DNA from 2 places in the Pseudonocardia phyllosphaerae genome. Region 2 is predicted to be linked to the other one. Evidence: riboswitches for the same ligand, from Rfam matches in the RefSeq annotation. Region 2 holds a riboswitch; the other holds the start of a gene.
The links. A riboswitch is a leader RNA that binds a small molecule or an ion and turns the genes downstream of it on or off. The one in region 2 is predicted to bind cobalamin.
Positions count from the first base shown of each region.

Region 1: it holds a riboswitch for cobalamin, as region 2 does, so the genes downstream of both, ACLE50_RS07435 (hypothetical protein) here and metE (5-methyltetrahydropteroyltriglutamate--homocysteine S-methyltransferase) in region 2, are expected to answer to the same signal.

Region 1 is NZ_JBKGXS010000002.1:448,458-456,958, forward strand. It holds gene ACLE50_RS07415 (cytochrome P450 family protein) at 1-325, opposite strand, end outside; gene ACLE50_RS07420 (NAD(P)/FAD-dependent oxidoreductase) at 361-1,506, opposite strand; gene ACLE50_RS07425 (4'-phosphopantetheinyl transferase family protein) at 2,454-3,203, shown strand; gene ACLE50_RS07430 (DNA polymerase IV) at 3,200-4,744, shown strand; gene ACLE50_RS07435 (hypothetical protein) at 4,852-5,229, opposite strand; cobalamin riboswitch at 5,265-5,450, opposite strand; gene ACLE50_RS07440 (chloride channel protein) at 5,508-7,130, opposite strand; gene ACLE50_RS07445 (MarR family transcriptional regulator) at 7,127-7,660, opposite strand; gene cobA (uroporphyrinogen-III C-methyltransferase) at 7,712-8,501, opposite strand, start outside.
Region 2 is NZ_JBKGXS010000001.1:424,073-432,573, reverse strand. It holds gene ACLE50_RS02065 (DUF6925 family protein) at 1-485, opposite strand, end outside; gene ACLE50_RS02060 (ABC transporter permease) at 571-1,386, opposite strand; gene ACLE50_RS02055 (ABC transporter permease) at 1,383-2,330, opposite strand; gene ACLE50_RS02050 (ABC transporter substrate-binding protein) at 2,335-3,825, opposite strand; gene metE (5-methyltetrahydropteroyltriglutamate--homocysteine S-methyltransferase) at 3,961-6,267, opposite strand; cobalamin riboswitch at 6,426-6,648, opposite strand; gene mdo (NDMA-dependent methanol dehydrogenase) at 6,889-8,181, shown strand; gene ACLE50_RS02035 (AAA family ATPase) at 8,318-8,501, shown strand, end outside.

The DNA.
Region 1 (8,501 bases), on a different contig from region 2:
GCACCGTGAACGACCGCCCGACGAGCTTGCGCAGCCGCGTGTGGTCCGGCGGGTCCATCAGGACCATCATCGGGATCGGCGCAGCCGACTGCCCCTCGCGCTGATCGGCGGGCAGCGTGTAGCGCCAGTCCTTGGACAGCCGCGGGTCGGTGAAGGCCGCGCGGACGTCGGCGTAGCGGGTGAGCAGCCACGCCTTCCCGTCCGGCAGCGCAAGCTCGCGGACCGGCTCACCGGTGCGCAGCGCGGTGTACGCGGGGTGCGGGTCGGTCCAGAAGTCACCCTCGAACAACGGGTGCTTCTCGGTGCCGGTGGTGGTCGACGCCATGACGTCCATGCTGCCACCGGGGTGTAAGCGAGCGCTTACACCGAACCGGTGAATCGGGTGACCGAGCACACATCCGGGTCGAGGTCGACGTCGGCCGGAGCGTCGGCGCCGAGGATCCGGGCCGCGGCGAGCGTGGCCAGCCCGGGTGCGGACTCGATCCCGGAGCCACCCTGGCCTGCGACGAACCAGAACCCCGGATGCTCGGGCCGCTCCCCCAGCACCGGGGCACGGTCCGGGGCGAACGTCCGCAGCCCCGCCCAGGCGGTGCGTACCGAGCGCAGCGGCAGCGTCGTCGCGGCCCGGACGCGGTCCAGCGCGAGCGCGACGTCGAGCTCGTCGGGCCGGGCGTCACCGGGCGGCTGCGGGGTCTCGTCGGCCGGGGAGACCAGGACGGTGTCGGCCTCGGCCTTGAGGTACCAGCGCTCGGCGGCGTCGATGACCATCGGCAGCGGGTCGTCGGGTCCCTCGCCCGTGCGCAGCAGCGACGGTTCCACCGGGCAGGCGGCGATCGTGCGCCGGTAGACGGTCAGACCCGCGCCGGGGATACCGGCCAGGGCGGCGACCTCGTCGGCCCAGGCCCCGGCGGCGTCGACGACGGCGGCCGCGGTGAACCGTGCACCGGTGGCGGTGGTGACGACCCAGCCGTCGCCGTCGCGGGTGATCGCGGTGACCCGGGCGTCGCGGTGCACGACGCCGCCGCGGGCGCGCAGGCCGCGCCGGTAGCCGTCGTGCAGGGCGGCGGTGTCGACGTCGGCGGAGCCCGACGTCCAGGCGGCGAGCTGCGGCGCGGTGCGCAGGATCGGGACGCGGCGCAGTGCCTCGGCCGGGTCGAGCGGGACGGGTGCCCCGGGCTCGCCGGTCTGCTCGTCGAGCATCGCCTGCAGGGTCTCGGCGCTCGCGTCGTCGTCGGCGACGTGCAGGACCGGGCGGGGTGACAGCAGCGGCGGGGTCCCCAGCTCGGCGGGCAGCGCGGCGTAGCGGGGCCCGGACGCGGCGATCAGCGTCCGGAACGGGCCGGTGCCGTGCCCGGGGATGTAGGTCGCGGCCGACCGCGCGGTGGAGTGGACCGGCAGGTCCCGCTCGGCCTCGAGCAGGACGACGCGGGCGTGCGCGGCCAGCCCGTACGCCGTCGAGATCCCGGCGATGCCACCGCCGACCACCAGCAGATCCGTGTCCGTCATCGGCGATCACGATAATTCGGTGGCGGCTGATCCGCGGGGCGCTCTACCGTCGCCGCCATGCTGATCCGGTTCCTCTGAGCACGACGCGGGCATCGTCCCGCGTCCCGGTCGCGGCCTCGTCCGCGCCGCTCGTCCCCCGGCCCGTGACGTCTCCCGGGCCCGGAACCAGGCTGTTCGCGTTTCCCGCCCGTTCCGGGTCTCCGCACGTCACCGGCTCCTGCCGATCCGATCTCGTGTCCGATCCTCGTGGAGGCCCGTATGCGCACCACCCACACACGCTCGTCCCTGTCCGCATCCCTGTCCTCGCCGGACCCGGTCGCGCCGACCGTCCCGGCGGCCGCAGCGGGCGGGGTCGCCACATCCGGCCCGGGGTCGTCCGCCGCGGGGCCGTCCGGGACGGCGCTGCCCGATGCCAGGCCCGTGGCTGCGGGCGACGTCGCATCGTCCGGGGACGACCGTCCCGCCAACCGGGCGGAGCGCCGCGCCGCGAAGCGGGGTCACGGTTCCGCCGGGAACGGCGGTCCCCCGGCCCCGCGGACGTCCGGCCCTGCGCCGCACGTGAAGCCGGCCCACGTGCGGTCCGACTTCGCCGCCCGTCGCACCGGCTGACGCGGGAACCGTCCGGTCCGGTCGATCACCGGGCCGGGCGTCCGCGGGTGCCCGGTGTCCGCGGGTGCCGGGTGCCGTGGAGCCCGAGCGGTCGCGGGGTCGGTCGATCGCCGGGGCCCGGTCCACACCCCTGCGCCGGTCTGCACACCCCGGGGCCGGTTCGCACACCCCATATTTCGGGTGTGCGGACCGGCCCCGGGGTGTGCAGTCGCCTGCCGCTCCCTCGCGGCGCAGCACACCGTTTCCGTACGTGGCACACGCTGCGGCATGTGCTGCGTACGGAAACGGTGTGCTGCGCGCGTTCCGGGGTGTGGGTGGCCCCGTGACAAGGTGGACTCGTGAGCGCCTCCGTCGCCGTCTACCTGGCGAAGCCGATCGATCCGGCCACCCGGCCCGACCTCGTCGCGCTGCTCGACGACCACGAGCGCGAGCGGATGGCCGCGTTCCGGCGCGACGACGACCGCGCCCGCTACCTCGCCGCGCACGCGCTGGTCCGGATCGTCGTCGCCGACCGGATCAGCGCCGACCGGATCAGCGCCGACGGAATCCCAGACGACCGGACCACCGCGGCCGCCCTGGTCCTCGACCGCACCTGCCGCTGCGGGAAGCCGCACGGCAAGCCCCGGGTCGCCGGCGGCGGGCCGGAGTTCTCGCTGACCCACTCCGGTCAGCTCGTCGGCGTCGCGGTGTCCGACGAACCGGTCGGGCTCGACGTCGAGCAACACCGCCCGCTGTCCGCATTGGACGGCCTCGCCGAGCACGTGCTGTCCCGGGCCGAGCTGGCCGCCGGCGTCCCCGCCCCCGCGGACTTCCTGGTCACCTGGACCCGCAAGGAGGCGCTGCTCAAGGCCACCGGCGAGGGCCTGTCCAGCCCGATGGACGCGATCACGCTCTCGGCTCCGGACGCGAGCGGTCCGCGGGTGCAGGCCTGGGACGGCGTCGACGGCGACTGGTGGGTCGCCGACGTCGACACCGGGCTCGACGACCATCCCGCCGCCGTCGCCGGGGCCGGGCGAGTCACACCGGAGATCCGCATCGGCGACGGCACCGCGATCCTGTCGGGGGTCCGCGCGACACTGGAGCGGTGACCGGGCCCGACAGCGGCACCGCGGACCTCCGCTGGGTGCTGCACCTCGACATGGACGCGTTCTTCGCCTCCGTCGAGCAGCTGACCCGCCCGACGCTGGCCGACCGGCCGGTGCTCGTCGGCGGGGCGGGGCCGCGTGGCGTCGTCGCCGGGGCGAGCTACCAGGCGCGGGTGTTCGGCGCCCGCTCGGCGATGCCGATGGGCCAGGCCCGCCGCCGCTGCCCGCACGCCACGGTGCTGCCGCCCCGGTTCCCGCTCTACAAGGCGATCTCCGACCAGGTCATGGGGGTGCTCGCGGAGTTCTCCCCGGTCCTGGAGCCGGTGTCGGTGGACGAGGCGTTCATCGAGCCGCCGTCGCTGGCCGGGGCGTCCCCTTCCGATGTCGAGGCGTTCGGCACCCGGCTGCGCACGGCGGTCCGGGAGCGGACGGGCCTGCCCGCCTCGGTCGGGGCCGGGTCCGGCAAGCAGGTCGCGAAGATCGCGTCCGAGCTGGCGAAGCCGGACGGGCTGCGGGTGATCGCGCATGCCGAGCAGGAGGCCGTGCTCGCGCCGCTGCCGGTGCGGTCGTTGTGGGGCATCGGGCCGGTCTCCGGCGAGGCGCTGCGCAAGATCGGCGTCGACACCATCGGCCGGCTCGCCGCGATGGACGGCCGCGAGGTCGCCGGGATCCTCGGCTCCGCCGTCGGGACCGAGCTGCACCGCCTCGCCCGCGGCATCGACGACCGCCCGGTCGCTCCGCGCGGTGCGGCCAAGCAGATCAGCGCGGAGACGACGTTCGACGCCGATCTGACCGCGATGACCGCGGTGCACGAGGCCGTCGCGTCGATCTGCGTGTCGGTGCACCGGCGCCTGGTCGCCGACGGCCGTGCCGCGCGGACGGTGACGGTGAAGGCGCGGACCGGGGACTTCGTCACCCACACCCGGTCGGAGACGACACCGTTCCCGACCCGCGAGCTGTCCACCCTGACCGCGGTCGCGCGGCGGCTCGCGGAGACCGCCGTCGGCGAGGGCGGGGTGCGGCTGCTGGGGGTGTCGGTGTCCGGGTTCGGTGACGAGCCGCCGCTGGCCCTGTTCGACGCCGTCCCGTCGGCGCAGGGGTGGGCCGCGGCGCCCGCGGCGGAGTCATCAGGCGACGTGCCGCCCGGCCTCGGCCTCGCGCTCACCGGCGGACCGGGCGATGCCGCGACGGAAGCCGGCCCCGCACCCGGGACCGGCGCCGTACCCGAGATCGGCGCCGGGGTGCTCGGCACCGCGGTGACCGCGCATCCCACCGCCCCTGCGGGCCCGGGAACGGCTGCGGCGGAGGGCATGCGCCCGGACCGCGATCCCGATCCGGGGCGGCCGTGGCGGGCCGGCGACGACGTCGCGCATCCCGAGTACGGGCACGGCTGGGTGCAGGGCGCCGGGCACGGCCGGGTCACCGTCCGGTTCGAGACGGCCGCGACCGGACCCGGGCGCACCCGGACCCTCGACGCCGCCGACCCCGCACTGAGCCGGGCGGACCCGCTGCGCAGCTGGCACCCCGAGGACACCGCGACATGACGGCCCCGGGGCCGGCGACGCGGCGTGACGTCCCGGGTGGGCGGCGGGCCGGTCGACCGGCCCGGTGTGACGGCGACGCACAGGATCGGCGACGCACGCACCGGCGCTCAGCCCGGCAGCGTGCTCCGGAACGGCGGCGCGACGCGCTCCTCGGCGCACACCCGCACGGCCACGCCCCCGGCGACGGCGCCGAGCCCGTCGAGCACGGCGCGCAGGGCGACGTCGTCGGCGGGGTCCCCGGCGACGAGCAGGACGGCGGTGCGTCCCGCACGTTCCGCGGCCCAGGTCGCGATCCGGGTGACCGCGGCGCGCGGTGAGACGGTCTCCACCCGCCACGCCTCGGCGTAGAACAGGGCCACCGACTCGGGGTCCGCGGCGGGTCCGGGCGGGAAGGCGAACACCAGGTCGGCGTCGGCGAGCAGGTCGGCGGCCCCGGGTGTGCCGGGGCCGGGTCCGGTGCCGAGCACCAGAAGGTCGGTCGTCATCGCGGTTCCTCCTCGGGGGTCCTCGCCCCCGGCATGGGATTCGTGCGACGACGGCTCAGTGTCCTGGCTCCCGGATCCGCGCGCCTCCCCGGCCTTCCGGTCCGGCGACCGTGGCCTGCGGTGGGGAGGCGCTCCCCGGTGACAGTGGCGGGACCGCGCCGGACTCGCACCGGCTTCCTGATCTCCGTCGTCGCGGACGAGCCCATCACGCGCCCGGGTGAGGGTCAACCGGCGACGACGACCGCCACATCCGGTCGGGCCACGGGCGACACAGCCCATCAGGCAAGGGCGGCGGGCGCCGCACCCCGCAGGTGGTCGAGGACGTCGTGCTCGGCGATCGTCCCGAGCAGCGGGCCGTCTGTGCCGTCTGTGCCGTCTGCGCCGTCGCGCACCGCCAGGCTCGCACCCCGGTGTTCGGCCAGGGTGGCGAGCACGTCGTGCACCGGGGTTCCCGGGTCCACGGATCCGGTGGCTCCGGTGTCGCCTGCGATCTCCCCGGCCGTCGCCGGGCGCATCACCTCCCGCACCGTCACCCACCGCAGTGCCTCGTCGACGGCGGTGTCGGCGCCGATGTCGACGCCGCGGCGCAGCAGCTTGAGCGTGTAGATGTTCTCCCGCGACACCAGGTGGCTGATCCCGGTGGAGAGCACGACGGCGGCCATCAGCGGCAGGATCAGCGCGTAGTCGCCGGTCAGCTCGAACACGATCAGCACCGCGGTGATCGGGGCGTGCGCGGCGCCGGCGAACACCGCGGCCATCCCGACGAGCCCGAACGCACCGGGGTCGAGGTGCAGCGCCGGGAACAGGGCGTCCATCGCCACGCCGAACGCGGTTCCGGCGGTCCCACCGACGAACAGCGACGGCGCGAACACCCCTCCCGAGCCGCCGATGCCGATCGTCAGGCTGGAGGCGAGGATCTTGCCGAGCACCAGCAGCAGCAGGAACCCGAGGACGTAGCGGCCCTCGATCGCATTCTGCAGCACCGGGTAGCCGACGCCGTACATCTCCGGCAGCCCGAGCAGCAGCGCACCGAGCACCAGCCCGCCGACGGCCGGGCGCAGCCACTCCGGGCCGCGCCACACGGCGTCGCAGGCGTCCTCGATCGCGTAGAGGATCCGGGCGAACGCCCAGCCCAGCAGCCCGGCGAGCAGGCCGAGCAGCGCGTAGAGCGGCAGCTGCACCGGGCTGCCCAGCTCGAAGTGCGGCAGCGTCAGGATCGAGTGTTTGCCGGCGATCACGGTGGCGACGACGTTCGCCGTCACCGAGCTCAGCACCAGCACGCCGAACGCCTCGGCGGAGAACGACCGCAGGATCAGCTCCAGCCCGAACACGACGCCGGAGATCGGCGCGTCGAACGTCGCGGAGATTCCGCCGGCCGCGCCGCAGGCCACCATCAGCACCAGCCGGGTCGCGGGGACCCGCAGCCATTGCCCGATCGCCGAGCCGAGCGCCGACCCGATCTGCACGATCGGCCCCTCCCGGCCGACCGAGCCGCCGGTGCCGATGCAGATCCCCGAGGCCAGCGCCTTGACCGCGGCGACCGTCGCCGGGATCCGGCCGCCCCGCCGCGCGACGGCGACCATCACCTCCGGGACGCCGTGCCCGCGGGCCTCCGGGGCGAACCACTGCACCAGCGGCCCGTAGACCAGCCCGCCGAGTACCGGGGCGATCAGCAGGAACCAGTAGCCGAGCGCGGGCAGGTGGGTCGAGGCGACGCGGCCGGCGTCGGAGAAGTCCTCCCGGCCGGTGACCAGCCACGTCACGCCGAGGATCAGCTCGTGGAACAGCACCGACCCGATCCCGGCGCCGACTCCGATGATCACGGCGAGACCGACCAGCCCGGGCCGGGTGGCGACGAGCGTGCGGTGCAGCGTGCGCGGCGAGAGCACCCCGGCGCTCACGGCGCTGTCCCCGGCTCTGTGTCCGACGCTGTCTCCGGCTCCGGGTCCGGCTCCGACGCCGTCTCCGGCAGGGGCGCGACGGCCCAGTCGGTCTCCGGGACCTCCCCGGCCGCGCCGGCGAAGGTGCGCAGCCCGTCCCGGACCGCGACCCGGTCCGCGGCGGGGAGCATCTCCAGCAGCCGGCGCAGCTCCGCGCGGCGCAGGCGGGTCACCTGGAGCACCAGCTCCCGGCCCTGCGGGCTGAGCGCGACGACGACCTCGCGGCGGTCACCGCCGTCGCGGGTCCGCTCGGCGAGCCCGCGCGCGACGAGCCGGTCGCACATCCGGGTCGCGGTCGACGGGCCGACCGAGAGCGCCACGGCCAGGTCGGCGGGGCGGCGGCTGCCGTGCTGGGCCAGGACGACCAGCGCGCGGTACTGCGGGAGGGTGACGTCGTCGTCGACGGCAGCCAGGGACCGGGCGACCACCGCGAGCATGGCGCGGCTGGCGGTCATGACGGCGTCGACGAGCTGGTCGGTCTCGTCGGACATGCCGCGACGATTGCACACTGCAAACTTGCAGTGTGCAATCCATGACCGGGGTCACTCCCCGACCGGCGCCTCCAGGCCCGCCACCGGCCCGACGACGACGATCGCCGGCGGGCTGACCTCGTGCGCCTTCGCATCGCGCTCGGCCTCGGCGAGCGTGGTGCGCACGCTGCGCTCGATCCGGGTCGTGCCGTCCTGCACGATCAGCACCGGGGTCTCCGGGTCGCGGCCGTTCGCGATGAGGGTCTCGGCGAACCGGCCCAGCCGCTCGACGGCCATCATGAGCACGATGGTGCCGGTCATCCGGCCCAGCGCGGTCCAGTCGGTGAGGCTGCGCGGGTCGTCCGGGGCGACGTGCCCGGAGACGACGACGATCTCGTGCGCCACCCCGCGGTGGCTGACCGGCACCCCGGCGACGGCGGGTGCGGCGAACGCGCTGGTGATCCCGGGGACGACGGTCACCGGCACCCCGGCGGCGGCGCAGGCCTGGACCTCCTCGAAACCGCGGCCGTAGACGAACGGGTCGCCGCCCTTGAGCCGGACGACGAACTTCCCGGCCTGCGCGTGCTCGATCAGCAGCTCGTTGATCTTCTCCTGGGCCATCGCACGGCCGTAGGGGATCTTGGAGGCGTCGATGACCTCGACGTCGTTGCCGAGCTCGTCCATCAGGTCGCGCGGCCCGAGCCGATCGGTGACGACGACCTGGGCACGCGAGAGCAGCCGCCGCCCGCGCACGGTGATCAGCTCCGGGTCGCCCGGCCCGCCGCCGACCAGGGCGACACCGGCCTGCGGGACCTCGGCCTTCTCGTCGACGACCCCCGACGCGAGCGCCTCGAGCAGCGCG
Region 2 (8,501 bases):
AACACCCGGTGCGGTCCGGCGGCGACCAGCGTCCCGGCGAGTGCGCCGTCCATCGGGGCGCCCTCGGCGGCCCGCAGCGCGGCCAGCAGGTCCGGGTCGGCGGTGCGCACGCAGGCGTCGACGGTCGGGGTGCCGAGCCCCAGGTCGACCAGGACGGCGTCGCGGTCGGCCGCACGCAGCGCGTCGTGGTCCGGGCCCAGCACGGTGACGACGGTGCGGCCCGCGCGCCGGGCCTCGGCGCCGGGCAGGCAGAACGCGACGGCGTGGTTCCAGTGGTCGCCCGGGCCGACCGGGGTGCGGTAGGCGACCGGCCGGGTGCCCGGTGGCGGGTCGAACCGGATGCCGCCGCGCGCGGTCACCACCGTGTCCGCAGTCGCCTGGACCGGCTCGCCGGGCAGCCGGACGAATTCCGCGATCGCGCCGGGCGCGCCCATGCTCCAGCCGGCGTCGGGGTCGGCCAGGTACCCCGCCGGTGTCTCGGTCACGTCGGTCTCCACGGTCCCCACCCTGCCTCTCCGGCCGGACGGCCGACACCCTCCACGACCTCTCGCACGCTCCGGTCGGCGGCGATCATCGCTGGTCCGCACGCCGCCCCCACCACAGCACCGCACCGGCCGTCAGGACGACGGCGATCGAGGGCACCAGCACCACCCGGGGCGCCGCGAACAGGTACTCGCGGCCCTCGGCCACCATCGCGCCCCACTCCGGCGTCGGCGGCTGCACCCCCAGCCCGAGGAACGACAGCCCGGACACCGTCAGCAGCGTCCCGGCGAAACGCACCGCGGCGTGCGCGAGCAGCGGCGGGACCACGTTGCGCCCCACGTGCAGCGCCAGCACCCGCACCGGCCCCGCACCGAGCGCGACGGCCGCGCCGACGTAGTCACGGACCGACTCGGTGACCGCCAGCGCGTAGGCCTGCCGGGCGAACGGCGTCCACCCGATCAACCCGACCGCCAGTACCAGCGACAGCACCCCCGGGCCGAGCGCGACCGCGGTGAGCAGCCCGAACAGCACCACCGGCAGCGCGGCGAGGACGTCGACGAACCGCATCACCACCCGTCCGGCAGCGCCCGCGGCGGCCGCCACCAGCCCGACCAGCACGCCGAACAGCCCGGTGAGCAGCACGGTCACCGCGCTCAGCCCGATCGTCAGCCGCCCGCCGTCGACCAGCCGGGCGAGCAGGTCCCGGCCGAGCTGGTCGGTGCCCAGCGGGTGCGCCGCCGACGGCCCGGCGAGCAGCGCGCCGAAGTCGACGGCGTCCGGGTCGGGCAGCAGGAGCGGCCCGAGCAGCAGCACCGGCAACACCACCGCGGTGACGGCGACCGGAACCCGCCGGCGGGGGCGCCGCGCCGTCGCCGTCGCGTTCACCGGACTCGTCGCACTCACCGGACACCCGGCCCGGACCGCAGCACCGGATCGGCGGCCAGCGCCGCCAGCTCGACGAGCACCCCGGCCGTCACCGCCACGGCGACGACGAGCATCGTCCCGGCCTGCAGCACCGGCAGGTCCTGGGCCAGCACCGAGGCGTGCAGCAGCCGCCCCAGCCCGGGGATCCCGAACACCACCTCGACCACGACCGAGCCACCCAGCAGCCCGGCCACGAAGAGCCCGGCCAGCGCGGTCACCGACGTCGTCGCGAGCCGAGCGCCGTGCCGCCACAGCACGGCGTGCGCGCCGATCCCCTTCGACCGGGCGACGGCGACGTGCGGGCGCCCGAGCACCGCGGCGGTCTCCGCCCGCACCAGCTGCGCGGCCAGCGCCGACGGGTACGCGGCCAGGGTCAGCACCGGCAGCACGACGTGCCGGGCGTCGCCCCAGCCGATCGCAGGCAGCACCCCGAGCTCGACGGCGAACAGCAGCACCAGGCACGGGGCCAGCACGAACTCCGGCACCGCGACCCCGCCGACGGTTCCTGCCGTCAGCACCCGGTCCAGCGGACCGTCCGGTCGCCGCGCCGCGTACACCCCGGCCGGGACGCCGACGGCCGCGGCGAGCGCCAGCGCGAGCACCGTGAGCAGCCCGGACACCGCCGCGGCGTCGCCGACCTGTTCGGCGACCGGGGTGCGGGAGAGGTAGCCGTAGCCGAGGTCGCCGCGCAGCAGCGCGCCCAGCCAGCGCAGGTACTGCTCGGCCCACGGCCGGTCCAGGCCGTAGTCGGCGCGGATGCGGGCCTCGGTCACCGGGTCCGGCACCGCCTCGGCGATCCGGGCGCGCAGCACCGCCCGCGCCGGGTCGACGCCGACGAGGCGGGGCAGCGCGAACACCGGCACGGAGGCGAGCAGCAGCACCAGCGGCACCGGCAGCAGCCGGCGCGCCACGAGGCCCGCCACCGGCTCAGCGCACCGGGGTCAGCTGCGGCAGGATCGGCTTGACCTGCAGCGGGTCCGGGACGAACCCGGTGGCACCGCGCAGCACCGCGGTGTTGCGCGGGTGCACCAGCATCACGCCGACGGCGTCTCGGGTGAGCAGGTCCGCCGCCTCGGTGAACATCCGCTGCCGCTGCGCCGGGTCGACCGTGCCGTCCAGCTTCTTGATCAACGCGTCGTACTCCCGGCTGCAGTACTGGTCGATCGCGTAGCTGCCGCCGCAGGTGTAGTCCGAGCTCAGCGTGCTGGCCGCGTCCGGGAAGTCGGACAGGTAGCTGCGCGAGTTGAGGAACATGTCGTAACGCCCGGCCAGGACCTCGGGCTCCTGCGCCTCGTAGTTGCCGACGGTGACCTCGACCTTCACTCCGGCGGCGCCGAGCATCGCCTGGACCGCGTTGGCCAGCGTCGGCAGCTCCGGGCGGTTCGGGAACGTCCACAGCCGCACGGTCAGCGGGTTCTGCGGGCCGTAGCCGGCCTCGGCGAGCAGCTGCTTCGCGCGCTCGACGTCGGCACCTGGCGGCGGGGTCGTCGCGCCCCACGGCACGGCGGACCCGAACAGGTCCGACGCCGGTGCGGCGCCACCGGCGAGCACCTGGTTCGCCAGCACCGGGCGGTCGATCGCGGCGGTGACCGCCTGCCGGACCCGGATGTCGTCGAACGGTTTCGCGGACTCGTTGAGCTGCAACGGGACCGTCCGCGCGTTCGGGTACTCGACGACCTGGGCCCCGGCCGAGCGGACCTGGTCGAGCTGGGCCTGCGGGACACCCTCGGCGAACTGCACGTCACCGGACTGGATCGCGAGTGCGCGGGCCTGCGGGTCCTCGACGTAGCGGACGGTGACCCGGGCCGCGCCCGCCTTCGGCCCCCAGTAGCTCTCGTTCCGGACGAGCTCGGCCGACGCCGTGCCCTGCGTGGAGTCGAGCACGTACGGGCCGGTCGCGGTGCGGAGCACCTTCGGCGCGCCCCCGCCTGCATAGGCGGACGGGGCGAGGATGCCGAGGTTCCCGCTCGACATCCGCAGCGGCATGACCGGGTCCGGGGCCCTGGTCGTGATCTTCACGGCGTCCGGCCCGTCGGCGGCGACCCGGAAACCGATGCCGCGCACCGACCGCGGCGGCGCGGAGACACCCGCGACGTAGCTCAGCGCGGTGACCACGGCCTGTGGGGTGAGCGGGGTGCCGTCGTGGAAGGTCACACCGGGGCGCAGCGTGAACCGCCAGGTGTTGCCCTGCTGCTGCCAGGACGTGGCGAGCATCGGCGCCGGCCGGGCGGCGTCGTCGACGGTGGTGAGGGTCTCGGCGACGCCGAGGGTCGCCAGGCGGGCGCCGTCGTCGGCGTCGAAGGCGTAGTCGGCGCGGGGCGGGAACTGCAGCGCCACCGTCAGCGGCGCCGCGGGGTCCGGCGCCCCACCGCCCGCACCGCTCGATCCACATCCGGCCAGCAGGAGAACGGCCGCCACCAGGACGACTCCGAACCGTGCGATCACGCCTTACGGTGACATCTGCCCACATGAACAGACAACAGCCCGTGACCAAGCCCCCGCGGCACCGGCCTCGACGGCCGGAAGAGACCGGCGCCGCGGAAGCACACCGGCTCAGCCGGTGGTCGTGGCGGACACCTCGTCCCGCACCGTGCGGGCCGCGGCGACCAGGTTCTCCAGCGCGGCGACCGTCTCCGGCTCACCACGCGTCTTCAGCCCGCAGTCGGGGTTGGCCCACAGCCGGTCCGGGCCGATGAAGGCCAGCGCTGCGCGCAGCTGGTCCTCGAGCTCGCCCTCCCCGGGCACCTCGGGCGAGTGGACGTCGTAGATCCCCGGGCCGAGACCCCGCGGAACCCCCGGGCCCAGCTCGCCGAGCACCTCCATCCTCGACCGCGCCGCCTCGACGGTGGTCACGTCGGCGTCCAGCCCGTCGATCGCGCCGACGACCTCGCCGAACTCGGAGTAGCAGAGGTGGGTGTGGATCTGGGTGGAGTCCGCGACGTCACCGGCGCACATCCGGAACGAGTCGACCGCCCAGTCGATGTAGGCGGCACGATCGCGCTCGTGCAGCGGCAGCAGCTCGCGCAGGGCGGGCTCGTCGATCTGGATGATCGTGATCCCGGCGGCCTCCAGGTCCTCGACCTCGCCGCGCAGGGCCAGGCCGACCTGCCGCGCGGTGTCGGCCAGCGGCTGGTCGTCGCGCACGAACGACCAGGCCAGGATGGTCACCGGGCCGGTCAGCATGCCCTTGACGTGCTTGCCCGACTGCGACTGCGCGAACGTCGCCCAGTCCACGGTGATCGGGCTCGGCCGCGTGACGTCGGAGTGCAGGATCGGCGGGCGCACGCAGCGCGAGCCGTAGGACTGCACCCAGCCCAGCTCGGTCGTCGCGAACCCGTCGAGGTTCTCCGCGAAGTACTGGACCATGTCGTTGCGCTCGGGCTCGCCGTGCACCAGCACGTCCAGGCCGATGTCCTCCTGCAGCTTCAGGACCCGGACGATCTCCTGGCGCATGCGCTCGTCGTACTCGGCCTCGGTGATCTCGCCCTTGCGGTGCGCGGCCCGGTCCTTGCGGATGGCGCCGGTCTGCGGGAACGAGCCGATGGTCGTCGTCGGGACCTCCGGCAGGCCGAGCGCCTCGCGCTGGACCTTGGCCCGGATGTCGCCCGCGCTGCGGTGGTAGTGGTCCGGGCCCAGCTCGGCGAGCCTGGACCGCACCTCCTCCTTGCGACGGCTGGCCGCCGCGACCCGCTCGCGGGTCGCCCGGGCGGCGTCGAGCTCCTCGGCGACGGCGTCGCGGCCCTCGGCCAGCGCGCGGCCCAGGAGTACGACCTCGTCGACCTTCTGGCGTGCGAACGCCAGCATGTCGACGACGTCGGCGGGCAGGTTCGTCTCGACCGACAGGTCGTAGGGCACGTGCAGCAGCGAGCAGGAGGTCGAGACCTCCACCCGCCCGGCGACGCCCTGCAGCCGCTGCGCGGTCTCCAGCGCGGCGTCGAGGTCGGTGCGCCAGACGTTGCGCCCGTCGACGACGCCGGCCAGCAGCAGCTTGCGGTCCAGCCCCTCGACGCCCTCGATGCCGTCGAGGTCCGAGCGGCCCGCGACCAGGTCGAGCGCGATGCCCTCGACACCGGTCCGCGCCAGCACCGGCAGCGCCGGGCCCAGCTCGCCGAAGTAGTTCGCGACCAGGATCTTCGGGCGGCTCTGCGCGGAGGCGAGCCGGTCGTAGGCCTTGCGCAGCGCGGCGATCTCCTCCGGCGTCCGGTCGGCGGCGAACGCGGGCTCGTCGAGCTGCACCCAGTCGACGCCGGCCTCGGCCAGCTCGGCGAGCAGGTCGCGGTAGACCTCGACCAGCGGGCCGAGCAGGTCGAGCGGGGTGAAGCCCTCCGGCGCGTCCTCGGCAGGCTTGGACAGCAGCAGGAACGTCACCGGGCCGACCAGCACCGGACGGGTGGTGACGCCGACGCGCAGCGCCTCCTTGAACTCCTCCAGCGCCTTGCGGTCGGTCGGCGCGAGCCGGGTGTCCGGGCCCAGCTCGGGCACCAGGTAGTGGTAGTTCGTGTCGAACCACTTGGTCATCTCGCAGGCCGGGGCGCCCTCGCGCCCGCGGGCCATCGCGAACAGCCGCTCCAGCGGGTCGGTGATGCCGGCGAAGCGCTTCGGCACGGCACCGACGGCGAGCGCGGTGTCGAGCACGTGGTCGTAGAACGAGAACGTGTTACCCGGCACCTGCCCGAGGCCCGCGTCGCGCAGCCCGGTCCAGGTGTCCCGGCGCAGGCGAGCCGCGGTCTCCCGCAGCGCCGTGGCGTCGCTGCGTCCGGCCCAGAACGCCTCGGTGGCGCGCTTGAGCTCACGGAACGGCCCGATCCTCGGGTACCCCAGCACGGTGCCGGGGGCGGTCTGTGCGTTCACAGTGGTCACGGCCCTCTCTCCTCGCGAGTCCGGTGGTGGACCGCGGCACCGTGCAGAGGGCGTGACAGCACGCGCGAGCCCGCGACCGCACCGGAGACACACCGGTGCCGGGTCGCGCCCGCTCGTCCGTCCGCCCTCCCGCGAGGCCGCGGATCCGCGCACGCCGGCCGGCGTGCGCACCGACGGCAGGTATTCGGACTCGTGGGCACCGGGTGCGTCGCACCCGACCTACTGGCCGTCGCTTCCCAGGAGCTCGTGCTCCCAGTGCTCGTATGACGGCGGTCGTTCCCACTCACCGCTGCGGGGCAGTCCCGGACTCACACCGGGTTCCCTCTTGCCTCGCGGCGCGCCCCGAGGGGTGCGCCGCGAACCGTCGGCGGAACCGACAGTAGACGACGCCGCGCGCCCGGGTCCATGTGAAGTATTGCTGTTCGTTGTTTGTTGCCATAGACTTGCAACACAACGCCCTGCCGCTCCGCGGTCCGAGGGCGACCTCACCCTGTCCCCCTCTGTTCGGAGGGGTTTCCTGCCTGGGCAGCCGACGGGTAATCCCGATCACCCCTGTGCTCGTGGCCACACCGGTTCTACCGTCCGGAACCGACCCATCCGCCTGCCTCAGAAAGGGCTGACATGCAGGTAGACGAGCTGCTCAAGCCGTTCCCCATCAAGGAGTTCCATCCGTTCCCCCGGGCACTCATGGGTCCCGGTGCGCACGAGATGATCGGCCCGGAGGCGCTCAACCTGGGCTTCAAGAAGACCCTGGTGATGACGTCGGGCCTGCGCGGCACCGACATCGTCCACAAGATCGTCGAGTCGATGAAGTACCACGGCCTCGAGGTCGTGCTGTACGACCAGGTCGAGTCGAACCCCAAGGACTACAACGTCATGGACGCTGTGGGCCTCTACCAGCAGAACAAGTGCGACTCGTTCGTCTCGATCGGCGGCGGTTCCTCGCACGACGCCTGCAAGGGCGCGCGGATCTCGGTGGCCCACGACGGCCGCAACGTCAACGAGTTCGAGGGCTTCAACAAGTCCGAGAACCCGGCGAACCCGCCGCACATCGCGGTCTCCACCACGGCGGGCACCGGTTCGGAGACCTCGTGGGCGTACGTGATCACCGACACCACGACCGACCCGGACAACCCGCACAAGTACGTCGCGTTCGACGACGCCTCGGTCACCAGCCTCGCGATCGACGACCCGGTCCTCTACTACGACTGCCCGGTCGACTACACCGCCCAGTGCGGGTTCGACGTGCTCGCACACGCCTCGGAGCCCTACACCTCGCGGCTGAACTTCCAGCCGTCGCTGGGCAACGCGCTGCACGCGATCAAGCTGACCGCGGCCCACCTGCGTCAGGCCGTCTGGAACGGCCAGGACCTCCCCGGCCGCGAGGGCATGATGTACGCGCAGTACATCGCCGCGCAGGCGTTCAACTCCGGTGGCCTGGGCATCATCCACTCGATCAGCCACGCGGTGTCGGCGTTCTACGACACCCACCACGGCCTGAACAACGCCATCGCGCTGCCGCGCGTGTGGGCGTTCAACATGCCGGTCGCCTACGAGCGCTTCGCCGACATCGCCGAGGCGATGGGCGTCGACACCCGCGGCATGACCAAGCCGCAGGCCGCGGACGCCGCGCTGGCCGCGTCGATCCGGCTGCTGCGCGACGTGGGCATCCCGGAGAAGTTCACCGACGTCAAGAAGGACACGTACTCGAAGAACCGGCTGGGCGAGGGCCCGACCAAGTTCTACGAGGAGCACGGCACGATCGTCGGGGACGCCGCCGACGTCGACAAGATCACCAACCACGTCCTGGGCGACGCGTGCACCCCCGGCAACATCAAGGAGTGCACCTTCGAGACCGTCCGCCCGGTCGTCGACCACTCCATCAACGGTGACCTGGACGACCTGCTGACCTGATCGTCCGGCGAGTCCGCGGAGTCCGCACACCGGCGGGCCCACCCGAACCGGCGCATACTCGCGCCACGGGTGGGCCCGCCGGTTGCGGTACGGCCCGCCGCACCACCGACGGTGCGGCTGCGAAGGAGAATCACGCGTGTCCGAGGCTGTCGTTCCCTCCTCTTCCCCCGACCCCGGCGAGGTCGCCGACGCGGTCGCCACGTCCGGCCCGTTCGAGTCCGTCGACCAGGTGGTCGAGGCCCTGCGCGAGCACGGCTACATCGCCGACACCCGGCTGGCGACGACGGTGTTCCTGCTGACCCGGCTCGACAAGCCGCTGC